DNA from 3 places in the Actinoplanes teichomyceticus ATCC 31121 genome. Region 3 is predicted to be linked to each of the others. Evidence: riboswitches for the same ligand, from Rfam matches in the RefSeq annotation. Region 3 holds a riboswitch; each other region holds the start of a gene.
What was found. Region 3 has a riboswitch for S-adenosylmethionine ahead of thrC (threonine synthase). Riboswitches for the same ligand answer to the same signal wherever they lie in the genome.
Positions count from the first base shown of each region.

Region 1: linked by a shared signal. The riboswitch ahead of ACTEI_RS10520 (aminotransferase class V-fold PLP-dependent enzyme) and the one ahead of thrC (threonine synthase) in region 3 are both predicted to bind S-adenosylmethionine.
Region 2: linked by a shared signal. The riboswitch ahead of ACTEI_RS10535 (GNAT family N-acetyltransferase) and the one ahead of thrC (threonine synthase) in region 3 are both predicted to bind S-adenosylmethionine.

Region 1 is NZ_CP023865.1:2,336,292-2,342,395, forward strand. It holds gene ACTEI_RS10500 (hypothetical protein) at 279-602, shown strand; gene ACTEI_RS10505 (HD domain-containing protein) at 878-1,507, shown strand; gene ACTEI_RS10510 (M20 family metallopeptidase) at 1,847-2,977, opposite strand; gene ACTEI_RS10515 (DUF1684 domain-containing protein) at 3,201-3,959, opposite strand; SAM riboswitch class IV at 4,032-4,146, shown strand; gene ACTEI_RS10520 (aminotransferase class V-fold PLP-dependent enzyme) at 4,195-5,397, shown strand; gene ACTEI_RS10525 (glycoside hydrolase domain-containing protein) at 5,516-6,104, shown strand, end outside.
Region 2 is NZ_CP023865.1:2,343,747-2,349,850, forward strand. It holds gene ACTEI_RS10525 (glycoside hydrolase domain-containing protein) at 1-283, shown strand, start outside; gene ACTEI_RS10530 (glycosyltransferase) at 286-1,581, shown strand; gene ACTEI_RS10535 (GNAT family N-acetyltransferase) at 1,662-2,282, opposite strand; SAM riboswitch class IV at 2,294-2,410, opposite strand; gene ACTEI_RS10540 (TIGR03560 family F420-dependent LLM class oxidoreductase) at 2,520-3,401, shown strand; gene ACTEI_RS10545 (PilZ domain-containing protein) at 3,521-4,147, shown strand; gene ACTEI_RS10550 (DUF4190 domain-containing protein) at 4,270-5,244, opposite strand; gene ACTEI_RS10555 (esterase-like activity of phytase family protein) at 5,353-6,104, opposite strand, start outside.
Region 3 is NZ_CP023865.1:7,848,830-7,854,933, forward strand. It holds gene groL (chaperonin GroEL) at 64-1,686, opposite strand; gene ACTEI_RS34610 (GNAT family N-acetyltransferase) at 2,117-2,623, shown strand; gene ACTEI_RS34615 (hypothetical protein) at 2,623-3,066, shown strand; gene thrC (threonine synthase) at 3,289-4,569, opposite strand; SAM riboswitch class I at 4,580-4,714, opposite strand; gene ACTEI_RS34625 (ABC transporter permease) at 4,841-5,704, opposite strand; gene ACTEI_RS34630 (alpha/beta fold hydrolase) at 5,701-6,104, opposite strand, start outside.

The DNA.
Region 1 (6,104 bases), 2.8 Mb from region 3:
CAGCGCCCGTGGATCGGCGGCCCTGCCGGTCGCGCCCTTCCCGGGCGGCGTCGTCCTCCGTTCACCTGATCGACAGGCGCAGTTGGTTCGCCGGAGGGATGGTGTCCGGGACGCTGGACGCCGTTCCTGCCGGGTGGTGTCCGGGTCCACCGTGGTCAACTCGGGTCCGTCCGGGATCCGCCGGGTCCCGGTCCGAGGGCGCCACCCGACGGGGGAAAGAACATCCGGCTCCGCGGGAGTGCGGAAAGCTGAACGTGACGGTAACGAAGGGTGACCCGATGCGCAGCTCGGTGCTGGAGGTCCGTACCGGTCCGGACGGCAGCGTGGTGATCCATCCACATGGCTCCGTCGGGGTCGACAAGGCGGTCGAGTTGCGCCAGCTCCTGGTGCACACCGTCCGCCGGGTCCGTCCGCTGCGGCTGATCGTCGACCTGGCCGACGCGCCCGAACTCGACCCGATCAACCTGGGCTCCGTGGTGGCCGCCTGCGACCTGGGTGACGACCACCAGGTCGCGGTGTTCATCCACAATGCCACCGTCTCGCTGGCCGCCCAGCTGACCGCGGCCGGTCTGCCGCGTCAGCGGGTGCGGGGCGGGTGCTGACGCGGCCGGTCCGCCGGGTCAGCGGGTGCGGGGCGGGTGCTGACGGAACGGCGGCCGGTCCGCCGGGTCAGCGGGTGCCGGGCGGGTCCTGACGGAACGGCGGCCGGTTCGCCGGGTCAGCGGGTGCCGGGCGGTGCGGGGCACGCGCGGACCGCCGTCGGTGGGCCCGGGCGGGGTCGGTCGATCGGCCGGGATTCCGGGCCCGGGCGTGCCATTCAGGCCGTGCTCACACCGCGTTTGACTGTTGTTCATCATCGGCGGCCTACCATCCGGCGATGACGGCTCCCAGCCTGCTGCGCGTACCCGGCGAACTCCTCGAGTCCTTCGGGCCGCTCCAGCCCGCCGTGCTCCCCGGCCGTGCCGGCCCGCTGACCGCCGCGGCCCGGCTTCTCGCCGAGTCGCTGCTGGGTGACATGGGCAACCGCTGGCTGCACACCCAGGGCGTCGCCGAGCGCGCCGCCGGCCTCGCCGGCCCGCTCGGCGTCGATGCCGACCTGCTCACCGCGGCGGCCTGGCTGCACGACATCGGCTACGCCCCGCCCCTCGTGGTGACCGGTTTCCATCCCCTGGACGGCGCCGACCACCTGACCCGCAACGGCTGGCCGGTCCGGGTCGCCGGCCTGGTCGCCTACCACTCCGGCGCCCGGTTCGTCGCCGCGGCCCGGGGGCTGAGCGAGATGCTCGCGGTCTACCCGGACGAACGCACGGTTCTCGCCGACGCCCTCACCTACGCCGACCAGACCGTGGGCCCCAGCGGCGACCGCGTCGACCCGGACGCCCGGTACGCCGAGGTGCTCCACCGTCACGGCCCCTGCTCCTGGAACGCCCGGGTCGACCCGGAGCGCGGCCCCCACCTGCGCGCCGTCGCACGCCGCGTCGAACACCTGCTCGCCCGCGCCGCCTGACCCGACGGACGCCGCCGACGGCGTGCCGGCCGCGCGGTGCCGCCGACGGCGTGCCGGCCCACGCGGTGTCGTTGTGGGGGGTCGCGGTTCCGGGTGCGGCGGGGTGTTGGTGCGGTCCCGTCCCGGTGGGCGCGGGGTGCTTGCGGACGTCGGGGTTCCGGTGGGCGCGGGGTGCTTGCGGACGTCGCGGTTCCGGGTGCGGCGGGGGGTTACGGCCGGCCCGCCCCGGCGGGTGGTCGTGGACGTGGGACCGCGTTGCCGTCACGGGCGGGACGGGCCGTCACCACCCGCCCCGCCCCGGCGGTCGCTGGACGGTCCGGACCCGGGACCGCGTCGCGGTTACGGACGGGACGCGTCGGTTGCGGTCGGGGATGGTGGCAAACCATCGTACGAAAAAAGGAAATACCGCAACGCGTCACGATAAGGCGCCAAAGAGCTGATCTCGAGGTATTCGTCGGGGCCGTGCTGCCCGTCGCCGGTCGGACCGAAGATCACCGCGTCGACGCCCAGCGGGAAGTAGAAGCGGCTGTCGGCGGCTCCGTGCTTGCGCAGCAGCGACCCGGGGTGGCCGGTCGCCCGGATCGCCTCTCGCAGCTTCCTGACTCCGGCACTGTCCGGGTCGGCCCGATGCGGCGTGCCCACCGCCTCGATCTCCACCGCCACCTCCGGGCCGGTCACCGCCCGCAGATGTTCCGTGATCGCCGCGGTCGGGCGGGCGGCCAGGTCGGTGTCCTCGGGCGGGTAGCGGATGTCGAGCCAGGCGGACGCGTCGGCGGGTACCTGGTTGGCGGCCTCGTTGGTGGTCTCGATCCTGGCCAGGTTGACCGTGGTCGTCCAGGTTTCCCGGTCGGGGACCGGGTAGCGCGTCAGCAGCCGGTCCACCGCGGACAGCAGTGTGAGCAGGGCGTTGCTGCCGAGCCACGGATAGGCGGCGTGGGCGGCCCGGCCGGTCGCGGTCACGCGCGCCCGGACCAGGCCCTTCGACTCGGTGACCACCCGCAGGCCGCTCTGCTCGCCGATGATCACGAAGTCGCCGCGGACACCCCGGTCGAGTTGATGGCCGGTGCCGTCGAAGCCGCCCACCTCCTCGTCGGTGACCAGTTGCAGGGCGATCGGGTACGGCAGCTCGGCGGCCAGCTCGCGGAAGACCGTGGCCAGCACCAGCGCGGCGGCCTTCATGTCGTGCGCGCCCCGGCCGTAGAGCCGGTCGCCTTCGCGGCGTGCCCGGAACTGATCAGGCCTACCGGGGACCACGTCGAGGTGCGCGTTGAGGATGACCCGGGGCCGCCCGGGCCGGTCCGGATGACTGACCAGCGCGCTCGGCCTGCCCCGGGACTCGAAGCGGCGGATCTCGAAACCCGGCCCGACCAGGTCGAGCACGAACCCGAGGGCGCGGTGCAGCTCACCGGGACGGTCGGCGGTGGAACGGATTCCGATCAGCGCCTCGACCTGCGCGAGCAGCTCCTCCATCCCGTCACGCTACCGGCGGGCGCCGCCGGCCGCCTCCCGGCGGGCGCTACGGCCTGCCTTCCGGCCGACGCCGCGGGTTACGGGCGGGCGCCGCGGGTCCCGGGCGGGCGCCGCGGCCCGCCTCCCCGGCGGGCGCCACGGCCCTGCCCTTCCGACGGGCGCCGCGGCCCGGGGAGCCCGCCATCCCGGGCTCCCCGGGCCGCGGCGCCCGGAACCCCACGGATCACCGGGGCAACTGCTCACCCGCCTCCACCGCGATCGGCAGCTTGTTCTCCGGCGGCGGCAGCGGGCAGGTGGCGAACTCGGTGTACGCGCACGGCAGGTTCGTCGCCCGGTTGAAGTCCAGCACCACCGACCCGTCCGGCCCGGGCGCCGCGACGGTCAGGCTGCGGTTCGCCCGGTACGTCGTGATCCCCGCCGTGGCATCGGTGAACACCACGAACAGCGTCCCCGGCGCGTCCCCGTTGAACGCGGTCAGTGACAGCTCCTGGTCGCCGACGCGGAACTCGATCCGTCCCGGCGCCTGGTAGACGTGTTCCAGCCCCTCCACGACCGATCCGACGGTGACCGGCTGCGGCTCGTCGAACGGCACGAACCGGCCCGGCACCACCCACTTCTCGTCCGGCGTGTAGGCGGGCGTGCCCAGGTATCGCACCCGGGTCGGGTGGTCCGGACGCCGGGGCCGCAGCACGTCGAGCCCGCCGCGGTGGGCGATCTCGACGAGCGTGTCGCCGTGCCGCACCGTGGTGTCGCCCCGGCCGAACCGGTGCTCGCCGGTGATCCCGTCCAGCTCCTCGCCCGGGCCGAGGACGACGACCACGCCGTCCGGCTCGCTGCGCCACTCACCCGGGGCGTCCGGGAACCGCTGCGGTGTCTCGCTCAGCCAGTGCAGTCCGGTGATGGCGAGGAACCCGTGCGGGGCGGCGCGCCGCTGCTCGTGCTCGTCGTGCCACCGCGCCCACTGTTGTGCGAAACCAGTCATGAATCGACCATAATCCCTACATCGAGTAGGGGATATGGCACGCCGCTGTGACGTCTGCTAACTTCGGTGCCAGGTCATGAGTGTCAGCGTCAAGCCCCGGCTCGCTGACCGGCAACCCTTGCGTTCGCGATGGGGTGCCCCGGGTGAGGACCGGGCCGGCGTCGACCGACGACGGCAAGCGCGGATCCGATGGGGTCCCCGACCTCATCGGAGGTGTGCCGTGTCGGCTCTCGACATCGTCGGCGACGACCTGAAGACCGAACTCCCCAGCGGCGAGACGGTCCGTTTCACCCATCTCGACTACGCCGCGTCGGCGCCGTGCGCGCAGGCCGCGGCGCAGGCGGTCGCCGAGCTGCTGCCGCGGTACGGCAGCGTCCACCGCGGAACCGGGGTGCGCTCCCAGACCTCCACCGTGGCGTACGAGGTGGCCCGCGACGTGGTGGCCGAGTTCGTCGGCGCCCGCCCCGGCGACCAGGTGATCTTCACGCGGAACACCACCGACGCGCTCAACCTGCTGGCCCGGGCGCTCCCGGCGGGCACCACCACGATCCAGTTCGACGGCGAGCACCACGCCAACCTGCTGCCCTGGCCGAACGTGCTGCGCCTGCCCACCCCGGCGTCGCCCGCGGCGGCCGTCGCGGACCTGCGCGCCGCGCTCGGCCGGGTGGACGGGCCGGCGGTGCTCACCGTCACCGGGGCCAGCAACGTCACCGGCGAACTGTGGCCGGTCCGGGAGCTCGCCGACGTCGCGCACGCCCACGGCGTACGGGTGATCGTCGACGCCGCCCAGCTGGCGCCGCACCGCGGCGTCTCGCTCGCCGCCCTGGGCGCCGACTACCTGGCCTTCTCCGGGCACAAGCTGTACGCGCCGTTCGGTGCGGGCGTGCTCGCCGGCCGCGCCGACTGGCTGGACGCCGCCGAGCCGTACCTGTACGGCGGTGGCGCCAGCGCCGCGGTCGGTGCCCGCCCCGGCGAGCTGACCTGGGCGGACGGCCCGGCCCGCCACGAGGGCGGCACCCCGAACCTGCTCGGCGCGGCCGCCGTGGCCGCGGTCTGCGCGGCGCTGCTCATCGCCGACCGGGACGCCCTGCACCGGCACGAGCAGGCCCTGCTGGAGCGGCTGCGCGCCGGCCTGCGCACGGTGCCGCAGGCGCGTGAGGTGAGCATTTTCGGACCGGACCACCCGCGGGTCGGGATCGTCTCGCTGCACCTGCCCGGCCACGACCCGGCGCAGGTCGCGCACCGGCTCGGCCGCGAGCACGGGGTCGGGGTGCGGGCCGGACAGTTCTGCGCGCACCCGCTGGTGCGGCGCCTGACCGGGACCGACCGGGTCGAGGCGTGCGGGCGGACCGGTCTGCTGCGGGCCAGCTTCGGCCTGGGCAGCACCATCGAGGACATCGACCGTTTCGTCAGCGCGCTGTCCACCGTGCTGGGCTGAGACCGTCCGGCGGGCCCGGCGCGGCTGTCACTCCGGAAGGTTCAGTTCACCTGAACGAAACCACAGCGGGCCCGGCGCCGGTTAGAGTCCCGAAATCCTGGACAACGTAGACCCCTTCATCGGCACCGCGGCGACCGATCTGCCCCGAGCACACGGTCTGGCCGCCACTTGGTGGTGGCCCAAGCCGCAGGTGGGCAACACGCACCCGGGCGCGACCTCGCCCCTGGGCATGGTGTCCGCCTGCGCCTACTCCGGCGCCTACCCCACCGGTTACGGCCGGTACGCCAAGAACACCGAGGGCGTTCCCGAGGAGATGTTCGAGCGCACCCAGGCGTCCGGCTTCACCCACTTCCAGCAGTCCGGCACCGGCGCGATCCGCAAGTACTACAACTACGTGCGGGTCACCCCGATGGTGCAGCCGCTGGACGATCTCGGCCGGTCCTGGGCGCTGCACGACGAGCGCGCCGAGCCCGGCTACTACGCCGCGAACCTGGACACCGGGGTGCGCTGCGAGATCACCGTGGGGGAGAAGGTCGCCGTGCACCGGTACACCTTCCCCGACCACCCCAGCGCCCGGGTCGTGATCGACCTGTCGTGCGGTGGCCTGGCGATCGACCTGGGGCGCACGGTGCCGCTGCGCGCCCAGGTGGAGAGCATGGGGCACGGCTGCGCGCGGGGCACCGTGGTGATGGAGGGCGTGCCGCTCT
Region 2 (6,104 bases), 2.8 Mb from region 3:
GCTGCGCGTCGGCGACGAGGAGTTCGTCATCGAGACCAGCGGGCACCGGGAGACGCCGATCGGGGTCGACGGCCTCGACCGCGACCCGCCGCCGCAGTACGTGCAGTCCGCCACGCTCGACGGCAAGCCGCTGCACGCCGCCCACCTGTCCGCCACCGACGTGCACCGCGGGGGCCGGCTGCACCTGCGGCTCGGCCCCGAGCCGACCACCTGGGGACACGGGATCCGCCCGCCGTCCCATCCATTCACCCTCGCCCATTCCCCTGCGACTCCTAAGGAATGACCATGAGCCGTCCTACCCGGAGACTCGTGATCGCGGTCCGCGCCGATCCGGTTATCTGCGGGCATTCGGGTGAGGCACGCAATCTCGCCGAGGTGGCCCTGACCCGGGGCTTCGACGACGTACGCCTGCTCACCTGGCCGATCCCCGCCCTGCAGGCGGCCGGCCTGCCGCTGAAGCCGCTGGACCGGCTGCTGCCGTACAGCGACGGCATCACCGTCGAACGCCCGGAGGCGGTCGGCGACTACCGGGTGCCGGACGGCCGGCACCTGGCCGGGCTCACCGGCCGGCTGGTCGAGCTGCTCAGCGACGGCGTGCCCACCGTGTGCCTGTCGATGTACCTGGTCCCGCACACCCAGGTGATCAACGATGCGGTCACCGCGGCCCGGGCGGCCGGCTTCGCCCCGCGGGTGCACACGATCGCCAAGGCGGTCGGCTCGGACGTCACCAACGTCATCCGCTCCTGCCTGCGCGAGGGACGCTTCGGCGCGGCGACGGTGCTGCTGACCACGTTCCTGGCCAGCGACGAGGTGGTGGCGGTCTCGGCGTACACCAGGGACGAGATCATCGCGTCGGCCGAGGAGGTCGACGCGCACCGCGGCACCGCCTTCGCTCAGGCCTGCCGGGAACGGGTCACGGTCAGCTACCCGCCGATCGACTCGTCGGCGTTCCTCGGCCTCGACCGGCCGGCCATCGACGCCGCCCTGGCCGGGCGCGGCCTCCAACGCGACGGATACCTGCTGTTCCTGTCCCGGGTGGCCCGCGCCAAGGGCGTCTACGACCTGGTCATGGCGTACGGCAAGATGCGCTGCCGGGAGAAGGTCCCGCTGGTGATCGCCGGCACCGGGCCGGCACTGGAGCACGTGCGCGCGATGGCCGCGCACGACGACCGGATCATCTTCCTCGACGATGTCGACGACGACGAGAAACCGCTGCTGATGGCCGGGTGCGCCGCCTACGCGCTGCCCACCCGCCCGGAGCCGGACTTCGTCGAGACGTTCGGCATCGCCCTGGCCGAGAAGATGCTGGCCGGCGGCGGCCCGATCGTCACCACCCGTACCGGCGGGACCGGCGAGGCGGTCGGCGACACCGCGATCATCGTCGACGCGGGCGACGTCGACGCGCTGGGCGAGGCGCTGGACCGGGTCGTCCTGGAGCTGCCGGAGACCGAGAAACGCGCGATGGAGAAGCGCGCCCGCGACTACGCCATGCGGTTCGACCGGGTCGCGGTCTTCGACTCCCTCTTCCCGCGGGGTGACGTTGACGCGCGGGAGGGGCTGGTGGCGCGCGGCCGCTCCTGAGCACACGTCGGGTCCGGCCTTCGCGCGCGGGAGGAGCCGCCGCATACCACCATGAATGCCGGCCCGCTGTGCCCGGCGGCTCAGAGTGCCGACAGGCGCGCCTCCAGCCTGGCGCGGCAGTGCGGCCACTCCGACGCGACCACCGAGTACATCGCGGAGTCGCGCAGCCGCCCCTCCTCGCCCGGCGCCCACGACCGGGACCAGGACCGCAGCACGCCCTCGAAGGTGGCCCCGATCCGCTCGATCGCCGCCCGCGACCGCTCGTTGCGGGCGTCGGTCTTGAGATCCACCCGGACCGCGTTCCACCCCTCGAAAGCGTGCCGGAGCAGCAGGTACTTCGCCTCGGTGTTGACTCCGGCGCCCTGCGCGGACGCGGCCAGCCAGGTGAAGCCGATCTCGACCGCGCACAGCTCGTCCCGGTCCGGCCACGGCCGCGGATCCCACAGCCCGGTCACGCCGACGGCGCGCCCGGTGGCGCGCAGAACCTGCGCGTACGGCCGCAGCACGCCCGCCTCGGTCCGGGCGAGCTGCGCGTCGAGGTATCCGTCCACCTCGGCGGCCCGCGGCACCCAGGTCCACCGGTACGACCGGCGGTCCTCCTCGACGGCCACGGCCAGGTCGCCCGCGTGCCGCCGGGCCAGCGGTTCGAGGCGGACCAGCCGTCCCTCCAGGACCGGAGCGTCGAGGTTCTTGAGCAGCACGGCACGGCTCCCTTCGCGGCTTGCCCGGCGCACCGCGCGCCGGGCCCGGTCATCACCCGGGGCACCCCACCCGCACGTCGGAGGGTTGCCGGCCAGCAAGCCGGGGCTGAACGCTGGCACTCATGACCCGACGGCCACCCTAGCAACACCGCCCCGGCCGCGCCGTCCCGCGCGGCGCGGCACAGACCCGGCGGGCGAGCCCGGGCCGGGGCCAGCGGGTGTGGATAGGGTGACGACATGCGCATCTCGATCTGGCCGGGCGCCGGTCAGCCCTGGCCGGACATCCTGGAAACGGCCTCGCACGCGGCCGGCACCGGCTGGGACGGCGTCTGGATCGCCGACCACTTCATGCCGAACGCGGGCGCCGGGCGGGACCCCGAACACCCCACCCTGGAGGCCGGTTCGCTGGTCGCCGCGCTCGGCGCGGCCGTCCCCCGGGTCCGGATCGGCACCCTGGTGTACGGCAACACCTACCGTCACCCGGCCGTGCTGGCCAACATGGCGGCGACCGTCGACCACATCACCGGCGGGCGCTTCACCCTGGGTGTCGGCGCCGGATGGCAGCTCAACGAGCACGAGCAGTACGGCATCGAGCTGCCCTCGGTGAAGCAGCGCCTGGACCGGTTCGTCGAGGCGTTGCAGGTGCTGCGCGGCCTGCTGCGCGAGCCACGCACCACCCTGCACGGCGAGTACTACCAGCTCACCGACGCGGTCTGCGAGCCGAAACCGGTGCAGGACCCGCTGCCCATCATGATCGGCGGCAGTGGTGAGAAGCGGATGCTGGGTGTGGTCGCGCAGTACGCCGACCTGTGGAACGCCTGGGGCCGGCCCGAGCTGATCGCGCACAAGTCGGCGGTGCTCGACCGGTTCTGCGCCGAGCACGGCCGGGACCCGAAGTCCATCGCCCGTACCGCGCAGGCGATCACCGTGGTGGACGGCCCGCTGCCGGAAGGGCTGCCGGTGCCGGCCGCCGGCGGCAGCCCGGAGCGGCTCGCCGACGCCATCGCCGAGTACCGCGCGGCCGGCCTGGACGAGCTGATCGTGCCGGACGGCTTCCTCGGCACCGGCGCCGAGAAGCTCAAGGCGATGGACACCGTCCTCGCCCTGGTGCGCGGATAGCGCGGCCCGGATCGAGGTCAGCCACCGCGGTCCGACTTCTCACGTCGCCGATCCGGCCGCCGACATTGACAAGGCGACCCGCACGGTGCGGGCCAGGTGAGGTGAAAGGCCGGCGTGTGATGGAGCTGCCCGAGATCGGTGCCCCGATGTTCCTGGCCCTCGGGGACGGCGTGAACTTCCGTTCCCGGCTGGAGTCGGTCGACCCGGACACCTTCAGCGTGGCCGCCCCGCTGGAGACCAGCGGCCCGGAGGGCTTCCTGCCCGGTTACGAGTTCGAGGTGTTCTGGGTGCCGCCGCGCTCCCGGATCGTGATGCCGGTGCTGCTCAAGGGCATCTCCGACGGCGCCCCGTTCCGGTGGAACCTGTTCCCGACCGCGGAACCGGTGGTGAGCAACCGGCGCCAGTTCGCCCGCGGCGGCGCGGGCGCCCCGGTCCGGCTCTTCGGCGAGTGGGGCGAGCAGGAGCGCAACGGCCGGATGCTGGACATCAGCGAGGGCGGTCTGCGCTTCTGGATGCCGGAGGCCAAGGGCGTCAAGGAGGGCGACCACATGCGGGCGCTGGTCTGGCTCGGCACCAGCGAGGCCGAGCTGACCGGCCGGGTGCACGCGGTCCGGCCGGCCGTGGGGGAGCCCGGTCTGCACGTGGTGCTGATCTTCCGGACCGTCGACCCGCTCGCCCAGATGATCCGGCAGTACGTGATCGCCTGGGAGATCGGCGAGCGGCGCAAGGCCAAGTACGGCCAGTGACGGCATCTCCGGATGCCCGAGGCGGCTGCCCGCCGGGTCCGGCGTGACCGCACGGCACGGCGGGCGGCGGTGGCCCGTCGCCCGCGACGCGCGGGGATGACGCCGAACCCGGCGGACGACGGTCACTTCACCATGGACCCGGTCCATTTCGCGCCCTCCGGGGCGACCGCGATACAGGTGACGCTGCGGTCCACCGTCCAGGACCGGCTGGACGGGTAGACGTAGTAGATCTCGGCGTCGGCGAACCGGCCGATGGCGTACGGCTCGATCGAGCGGTCGCAGCGCTTCTCGGCCTGCGCCTCGACCTTCGCGTCGCCGGGGAAGGCGCCGGCCGGGAGGGTGAAGACCGTGTACACCTCGCCCTCGTGCCTCTGCGAGCAGGCGACCACCGGCAGGTCGTAGACGGTGTCGGCGTCGGTGATGGTGGCGATGCAGTCGCCGGCGGCCAGCTTGTCGGTGCGTACGTCGGCGGGTTCGCTGGATGCGGCGCTCGGCCGTCCCCCGGAGGTGACGGTGGTGCTCGTCTCGCTGTCGTCGCCGATCGCCAGACCGATCGCGATCAGCGCGACGATCGCCGTGAACCAGGCGACGGACAGGCTCAGACCGGCGACGGCCAGCCCGCGGCCACGGTCGCCGCGCCGGCGGATCTGGCCCAGGGCGATGAGGCCGAAGACGATGCCGAGCAGGCCGCCGAGGATGCCGAAGATCAGCGAGGCGATGGCGAAGCCGTTGGTCCGGCCGGAGTCCGGCGGCCCGTACATCGGGTACGGCGCGGGGTGACCCGGGTACGGCTGCCCCGGGTAGCCCGGGTACTGCTGGCCCGGGTACTGCTGAGCGGGGTACGGCTGGCCCGGGTAGGCGGGCGGTGGGTAGCCGCCGGGCGGTGTGGCGTGCGCCGGGTCCGGATGTCCGGGCTGCGCCGGATAGCCCGGCTGCGGGGTGACCGGCGGCACGCCGTACATGGGGTTGCCGCCGACCGGGGCCGGCGCGCTCAGCGGGTCACCGGTCGCCGGGATCGCGGCCAGCGGATCCGCCTGCTGCGGAAGGGGGGTCAGACCGGGGGCCGGGTGCGGCTGCCCGGGGATTTCCTCGTTCACGCCGGGACGCTAACGCACGAACCGAGCATCGCCGGGCGCACGACGGTGAAGATTGCGTATCGACCGAGGTGGAGCCGGCGCGGGCGGGCCCCCGCGCCGGCTCGCGGCTCACCTGAGCAGGCGCCGGTCGGTGTGCAGCGGCTGCGGCAGCTGGATGGTGATCCACTCGTTGTCGTCCGCGCGTCCGGCGGTCCGGCCGCTGGAGAACGGGAAGTTGTTGTCGTTGAGCACGGCCAGATGGGTGTCGTCCAGGATCACCACGTCCTCGATGGTCTGGAACGGGAAGGTGAACGTGGTGCCGAACCCGCCCAGCCGCTTCGGGTTGGCGATGTTCATCAGGTCGACCAGCAGGGTCTTGTCCAGCAGCCCGTCGCGGTCGCGGTCGCGCTTGTCGGCCAGGTAGAGCCGCTTGAAGACGGCCGTGGCGCCCTGCCCGCCGTCCCGCTCGATGATCAGGAAGCGGTCCCGGTCCACCGCGATGGCGTCGCCGATGGCGTTGGTGGCCGACTCCAGCCGGTAGCGGTAGCGCTTGCCGGTGTACCTCTGGGCGCGGGTGTCGAACTCGTTGAGCCGCAGCTGCCCCGGGGTGTCGCCGGTGACGGTGCCCTCCAGCAGGCCGTAGACGTACCGCCCGCCCGGGGAGGAGGCCAGGCCCTCGAATCCCTTGCTGCTGCCGGTGGTCGCCGGGACGCCGGTGCGGGCCGCGGTCTCCGGCGCGACCACCCCGTCGAGCGGGATCGGCGCGGTGAGCAGCCGGCCACCCCGATCGAAGTGCAGCAGGTACGGGCCGAACTCGTCGCCGATCCAGAACGTGCCGTCGGCCGCCTTGACGATCGACTCGACGTCGAAGTCGGCGCCGG
Region 3 (6,104 bases):
ACAGCGGAACGGGCGGGCCGCTGAGAGCGACCCGCCCGTTCCGGACAGCTGTTACGACCGGACTCAGAAGTCCATGTCGCCGCCGCCGGGGGCGCCGGCCGGGGCCGGGGTCTTCTCCGGCTTGTCGGCCACGACGGCCTCGGTGGTCAGGAACAGCGCGGCGATCGACGCGGCGTTCTGCAGCGCCGAGCGGGTGACCTTGGCCGGGTCGATGATGCCCGCGGCCAGCAGGTCGACGTACTCGCCGGTCGCGGCGTTCAGGCCGTGCCCCGCCTCGAGGTTGCGGACCTTCTCCACCACGACGCCGCCCTCGAGGCCGGCGTTCACGGCGATCTGACGCAGCGGGGCGTCGAGCGCGATCTTGACGATCTGCGCACCGGTCGCCTCGTCGCCGGCCAGGTCCAGCTTGTCGAACGCGGTCTTGCCGGCCTGCACCAGCGCGACGCCACCACCGGGGACGATGCCCTCCTCGACGGCCGCCTTCGCGTTACGAACGGCGTCCTCGATGCGGTGCTTGCGCTCCTTCAGCTCGACCTCGGTGGCCGCGCCGACCTTGATCACCGCAACACCGCCGGCCAGCTTGGCCAGGCGCTCCTGCAGCTTCTCGCGGTCGTAGTCGGAGTCCGAGCGCTCGATCTCGGCGCGGATCTGGTTGACCCGGCCCTGGATCTGCTCGGCGTTGCCGGCGCCGTCGACGATGGTGGTCTCGTCCTTGGTGATGACGACCTTGCGGGCCTGGCCCAGCAGGGACAGGTCGGCGGCGTCCAGCTTCAGGCCGACCTCCTCGCTGATGACCGCGCCACCGGTGAGGATGGCGATGTCCTCCAGCATGGCCTTGCGGCGGTCACCGAAGCCCGGGGCCTTGACGGCGACGGACTTGAAGGTGCCACGGACCTTGTTGACGACCAGGGTGGCCAGGGCCTCGCCCTCGACGTCCTCGGCGATGATGACCAGCGGCTTGCCGGACTGCATGACCTTCTCGAGGATCGGCAGCAGGTCCTTGACCGCGGAGATCTTGCTGTTGGCGATCAGGATGTAGGGGTCGTCGAAGACGGCCTCCATCCGCTCGGCGTCGGTCATGAAGTACGCCGAGATGTAGCCCTTGTCGAAGCGCATACCCTCGGTGAGCTCCAGCTCCAGGCCGAAGGTGTTGCTCTCCTCGACGGTGATGACGCCTTCCTTGCCGACCTTGTCCATGGCCTCGGCGATGATCTCGCCGACCGTGGAGTCACCGGCCGAGATGGACGCGGTGGAGGCGATCTGCTCCTTGGTCTCCACGTCCTTGGCCAGCTGCTGCAGGCCCTCGGAGACGCTGGCCACGGCGGCCTCGATGCCCCGCTTCAGGGCCATCGGGTTCGCGCCCGCGGCGACGTTGCGCAGGCCCTCGCGGACCAGAGCCTGGGCCAGGACGGTCGCCGTCGTCGTGCCGTCACCGGCGACGTCGTCGGTCTTCTTGGCGACCTCCTTGACCAGCTCGGCGCCGATCTTCTCGTACGAGTCCTCGAGCTCGATCTCCTTGGCGATGGACACACCATCGTTGGTGATCGTGGGAGCGCCCCACTTCTTCTCGAGAACGACGTTGCGGCCCTTCGGGCCGAGGGTCACCTTGACCGCGTCGGCGAGCTGGTTCATGCCCCGCTCGAGGCCCCGACGAGCCTCCTCGTCGAATGCGATGATCTTGGCCATACGGCGTTGTCCTCCTGGACATCCGCGGCGTCGGGCCGCATCGGCCCGCCCCCGCACATTGAGGAAGTCTGCGGACGTCACCACCTGGCGATGTGACGTCCTCAGGCCGAGCCGGATAGCCCGCGACGACCGGTTTCGTGCCGCGGCGCCGATGGCGGCGCCGTGACCGGAACCCCACCGTCCCGACCTGTTGGCACTCACGGGTCGCGAGTGCCAATCACTTGTTTAGCACTCCCGGGTGCCGAGTGCAAGAAACCCCATCTTCCCGCGAAACCCACGAGTCCGGCCCGGAATCCGGGTAAAGATCTTCACGCCCAGCTCGGACGGTCATCCCGGCGGTCACCCCGGCCCCGCCGCGCACCGGCCGTTCACCGTCCCGTTCGCGGCAAGACGGTTGCCGCCGGCCGCCGCGGCGGGTAGTCAGGACGACATGGGAAGTTGGACGGTACGCCGGGTCACCCCGCAGGACGCCGGCCGGCTGCGTGCCCTGCGGCTGGAGATGCTGGCCGACAGCCCGCTCGCCTTCCTGGAGACGCTGGCCCAGGCCGCCGCCCGCTCGCACGAGGGGTTCCGGCAGCGGCTCGCCATGTCGGCCAGCGGCCCCGATCTCGCCCAGTTCGTCGTCGACCCGGGCGCCGGCCCGCTGACCGGGCACGCCGGCGGCACCGCCATCCCGGACGAGCCACAGGTCACCGTGGTCTTCTCGGTCTACCTGACACCCGCGAGCCGGGGCGGCAAGCTGCTGCCCGGCCTGATCGAGGCGGTCGCCGACTGGTCCACCGCGGCCGGCCGGCACGAGCTGATGCTGGAGGTCGTCGTCGGCAACGACCGGGCCGTCCGGGCGTACCAGAAACTCGGTTTCGAGGACACCGGGCTGCGCCTGCCGCACCCGACCGTGCCGGTCCTCACCCAGCTGCAGATGCGCCGGCGGATCTGATGGCCGGCCGCCCCTGGCATGTCGCCCGCACGGTACTCACCGCCGCGAACGGGACCACCGGCGCCGGCCTCCTGCTCGCCCTGCTCACCCGGACGAGGATCCGGCGGGGCCGGCACGGGGTGCTGATCGCCGAGGGCTGGCGGCTCCGGATGCCACCGGCGTCCTGCTTCACGGTCGGCTCGGTGATCATCACGCGCCGCTCCGCCGAGTGGCTGCTGCACGAGCAACGGTCCGCCCTGCTGGCCCACGAGAGCCGGCACGCGGGCCAGTACGCGGTGCTCGGCCCGCTGTTCTGGCCCGCCTACTGGCTCGCCTGTGGCTGGTCCTATGTGACGACGGGATCGTTCGGCGTCCGCAACTGGTTCGAACGCCACGCCGGCCTGAACGACGGCGGTTATCCCGAGGAGCTCCCGCCGCGCCCATGGCTGCGGCGGTTCCGCTGAGGGGGTTTGGTCGGGAGGACGGGCGCACAGCGCCTCCGGCACGGAGCCATTGGGTCAGCGCTGGGTCGTTGGGTCCCTCGGAGATTGTCGCCAAGCTCGGGTGAGGGGCCTCGTACGGCGTCGCGTCCTCCCGCGACATGCATCCTGCCCATCCGGGGATCGGCGCGCAAGCCCTCCGGGGGAGGAATATTCGACAACCGGCAGATGTCCGGTCACCGAGTGCTATCCCAGCAGGCCGGCCTCGCGCGCGCCACGCAGCGAGGGCTTGATCCGGTGGGTCGGCCCGGCCTCCCCGGCGATCGCGTCCAGCGTCTTCAGCCCCTCGCCGGTGTTGTAGACGACCGTCTCCTTCGCGGGGTCCAACCGGCCGCTCTCCACCAGTTTCCTGAGCACCGCGACGGTGGTGCCGCCGGCCGTCTCGGCAAAGATGCCGGTGGTCTCGGCGAGCAGGCGGATGCCGGCACGGATCTCGTCGTCGTTCGCGTAGTCCATCCACCCGCCGGTGCGGCGCACCGCCTCGATCGCGTACGGCCCGGCGGCCGGGTCCCCGATGTTCAGCGACTTCGCGATCCCGGTCGGCTTCACCGGGACGATCACGTCGGTGTCGTGGTGCAGCGCCACCGCGATCGGATTGCAGCCGGCCGACTGCGCGCCGAAGACGGTCCAGCCGCCCTCCGGCGCCTGCGCCAGTCCGATCTCGACCAGCTCGCTGAACGCCTTGTCCACCTTGGTGAGCAGCTCACCGGAGGCCATCGGGATGACCACCTGGGCCGGGATCCGCCAGCCGAGCTGCTCGGCCACCTCGTAGCCCAGCGTCTTGGAGCCCTCGGCGTAGAACGGGCGCACGTTCACGTTGACGAACGCGGTGTCCTCGAACTCGTCGGTCTCCACCAGCTCGCTGCACAGCCGGTTGACGTCGTCGTAGGAGCCCTCGATGGCGACCAGGTCGCCGCCGTAGACCGCGGTCGTGACGACCTTGCCCTGCTCCAGGTCGGACGGGATGAACACGATGCTGGGCACCCCGGCGCGGGCCGCGTGCGCGGCCACCGAGTTGGCCAGGTTGCCGGTGGAGGCGCAGGAGAACCGCCGGAAGCCGAGCTCCTTCGCGGCGGTCAGCGCCACCGACACCACCCGGTCCTTGAACGAGTGCGTCGGATTCTGCGAGTCGTCCTTGATCCAGAGCGGAGCGGTCAGGCCCAGCGCGGCGGCCAGCGCCGGGGCGCTGACCAGCGGGGTCAGACCGGGGTCGAGGGTCACCCGGGTGGCCGGGTCCTGACCGGCCGGGAGCAGCGCCGCGTAGCGCCAGATGTTCTGCGGGCCCGCCTCGATCTCGGCCCGGGTCACCCGCGCGAGCGCGGCCTCGTCGTAGGCCACCTCGAGCGGGCCGAAACACTCGTAGCAGGCGTGCTGGGCGGCGAGCGGGTACTCCGCGCCGCAGGCACGGCAGACCAGGCCGCGGGCGGGCGAGGTGGTGGCGGCGGGTGTGCTGACGGTGGACGTCATCGAGGCCTTCCTCTCATCTTTCCCCGGCGGCGACCTACCGCGGAGGCCGGAATTAGCACCTGCCGCGCGCGGCCTCGTCATCGAGACATGCGCGGTGGTTGCCGGGGCTTCATCGGGCCGTTCCCTCTGCCCCTCTGGATGAGGTATTCAGTTGTTCCCCGAAGCTTACGACGAGATCCCGCCGCCGCCCCAGGAAGATCCCGAGTTGTGAGCGACCTCCTTCCGCGGGCACCCGACCGGCGGCGGCCGGTCCCCCGTTCGCCGGATGCCGTCAGGAGGTGACGTCCTTGCGGGTGAACCGGTGGAACGCCAGCCCCCAGAAGATCGCGGCGTAGACGATCGCCGAGATCGCCCCCTTGGCCAGGTCCTCCGTCTGCACCGGGGTGGACAGCAGGCCCAGCCAGGCGTCGCTGTAGTGGGTCGGCAGCGCGTTGCGGATCGAGCCGAGCGCGGTGATCTGGTCCAGGATGCTGGAGAGGATCCAGAGCAGCACGGCGCCGCCGACCGCGCCCAGGGCGGCGTCGGTCAGCACCGAGAGCAGGAACGCCAGGCCGGCCACCACCAGCAGCACCACGGCCAGGTAGGCCAGGATGCCGAGCAGCCGCAGCACCCCCGCGCCGGGCGGGATCGGCGCGGCGACCGTGCTGCCCAGCGGGTGCCAGCCGTAGCGCAGCGTCCCGACCAGCAGCCCGGTGCCGGCCAGCACGGCCAGCGCGAGCAGCGCGTACCCCAGCGCCACCACCAGCTTGACCGCGAGCAGCCGGGCCCGCGGGACCGGGATCGCCAGCAGGTAGCGCAGGCTGCCCCAGCTCGCCTCGCTGGCCACGGTGTCCCCGGCGAACAGCGCGAAGACCACCACGAGCAGGAAGCCGGCGGAGACCGCCAGGCAGAACAGCGCGAAGTTCAGCCCGCCCGAGGTGGCCAGGTCGACCAGGCTGCTGAACGCGCCCCCGCCGTCGCCGTCGTCGTCGTTCTCGCCGCCGCCGAACTCGAAGGCGACCAGGATGATCAGCGGCAACAGCGCCATGAAGCCGAGCGCCAGCTGGGTGCGCCGGCGCGACGCCTGGCGGCGGATCTCGGCACGGATCGGCAGCGTGCGGGACGGGCGGTAACCCGTCGCGGCAGAGGCGCTCATCGGTCTCCACTCCCCCGGGAGTTGTCGCCCACCAGGGCCAGGAACGCATCCTCCAGGCGGCGCCGCGGCACCACCCGGTCCACCCCGACACCGGCGCGCACCAGCGAGGCGACCACCTCGGCGCGCGGGGTGCCGTTCATGTCCACGATCAGGCCGGACGCGCCGTCCGCAGTCACCGAGCGCACCCCCAGGCCGCTGAGGACCTCGGTGGCGGCCGGCACGTCGGTCACCTCGATCGCCACCGACGGCGACTCGCCGACGATCTCCTCGACCGGGCCGGCCGCCACGATCCGCCCCTTGTTCACCACGACCGCGTGCGTGCAGGTCTGTTCCACCTCGGCGAGCAGGTGGCTGGAGACCAGCACGGCACGGCCGTCGGTGGCGTACCGCTGGAGCACCC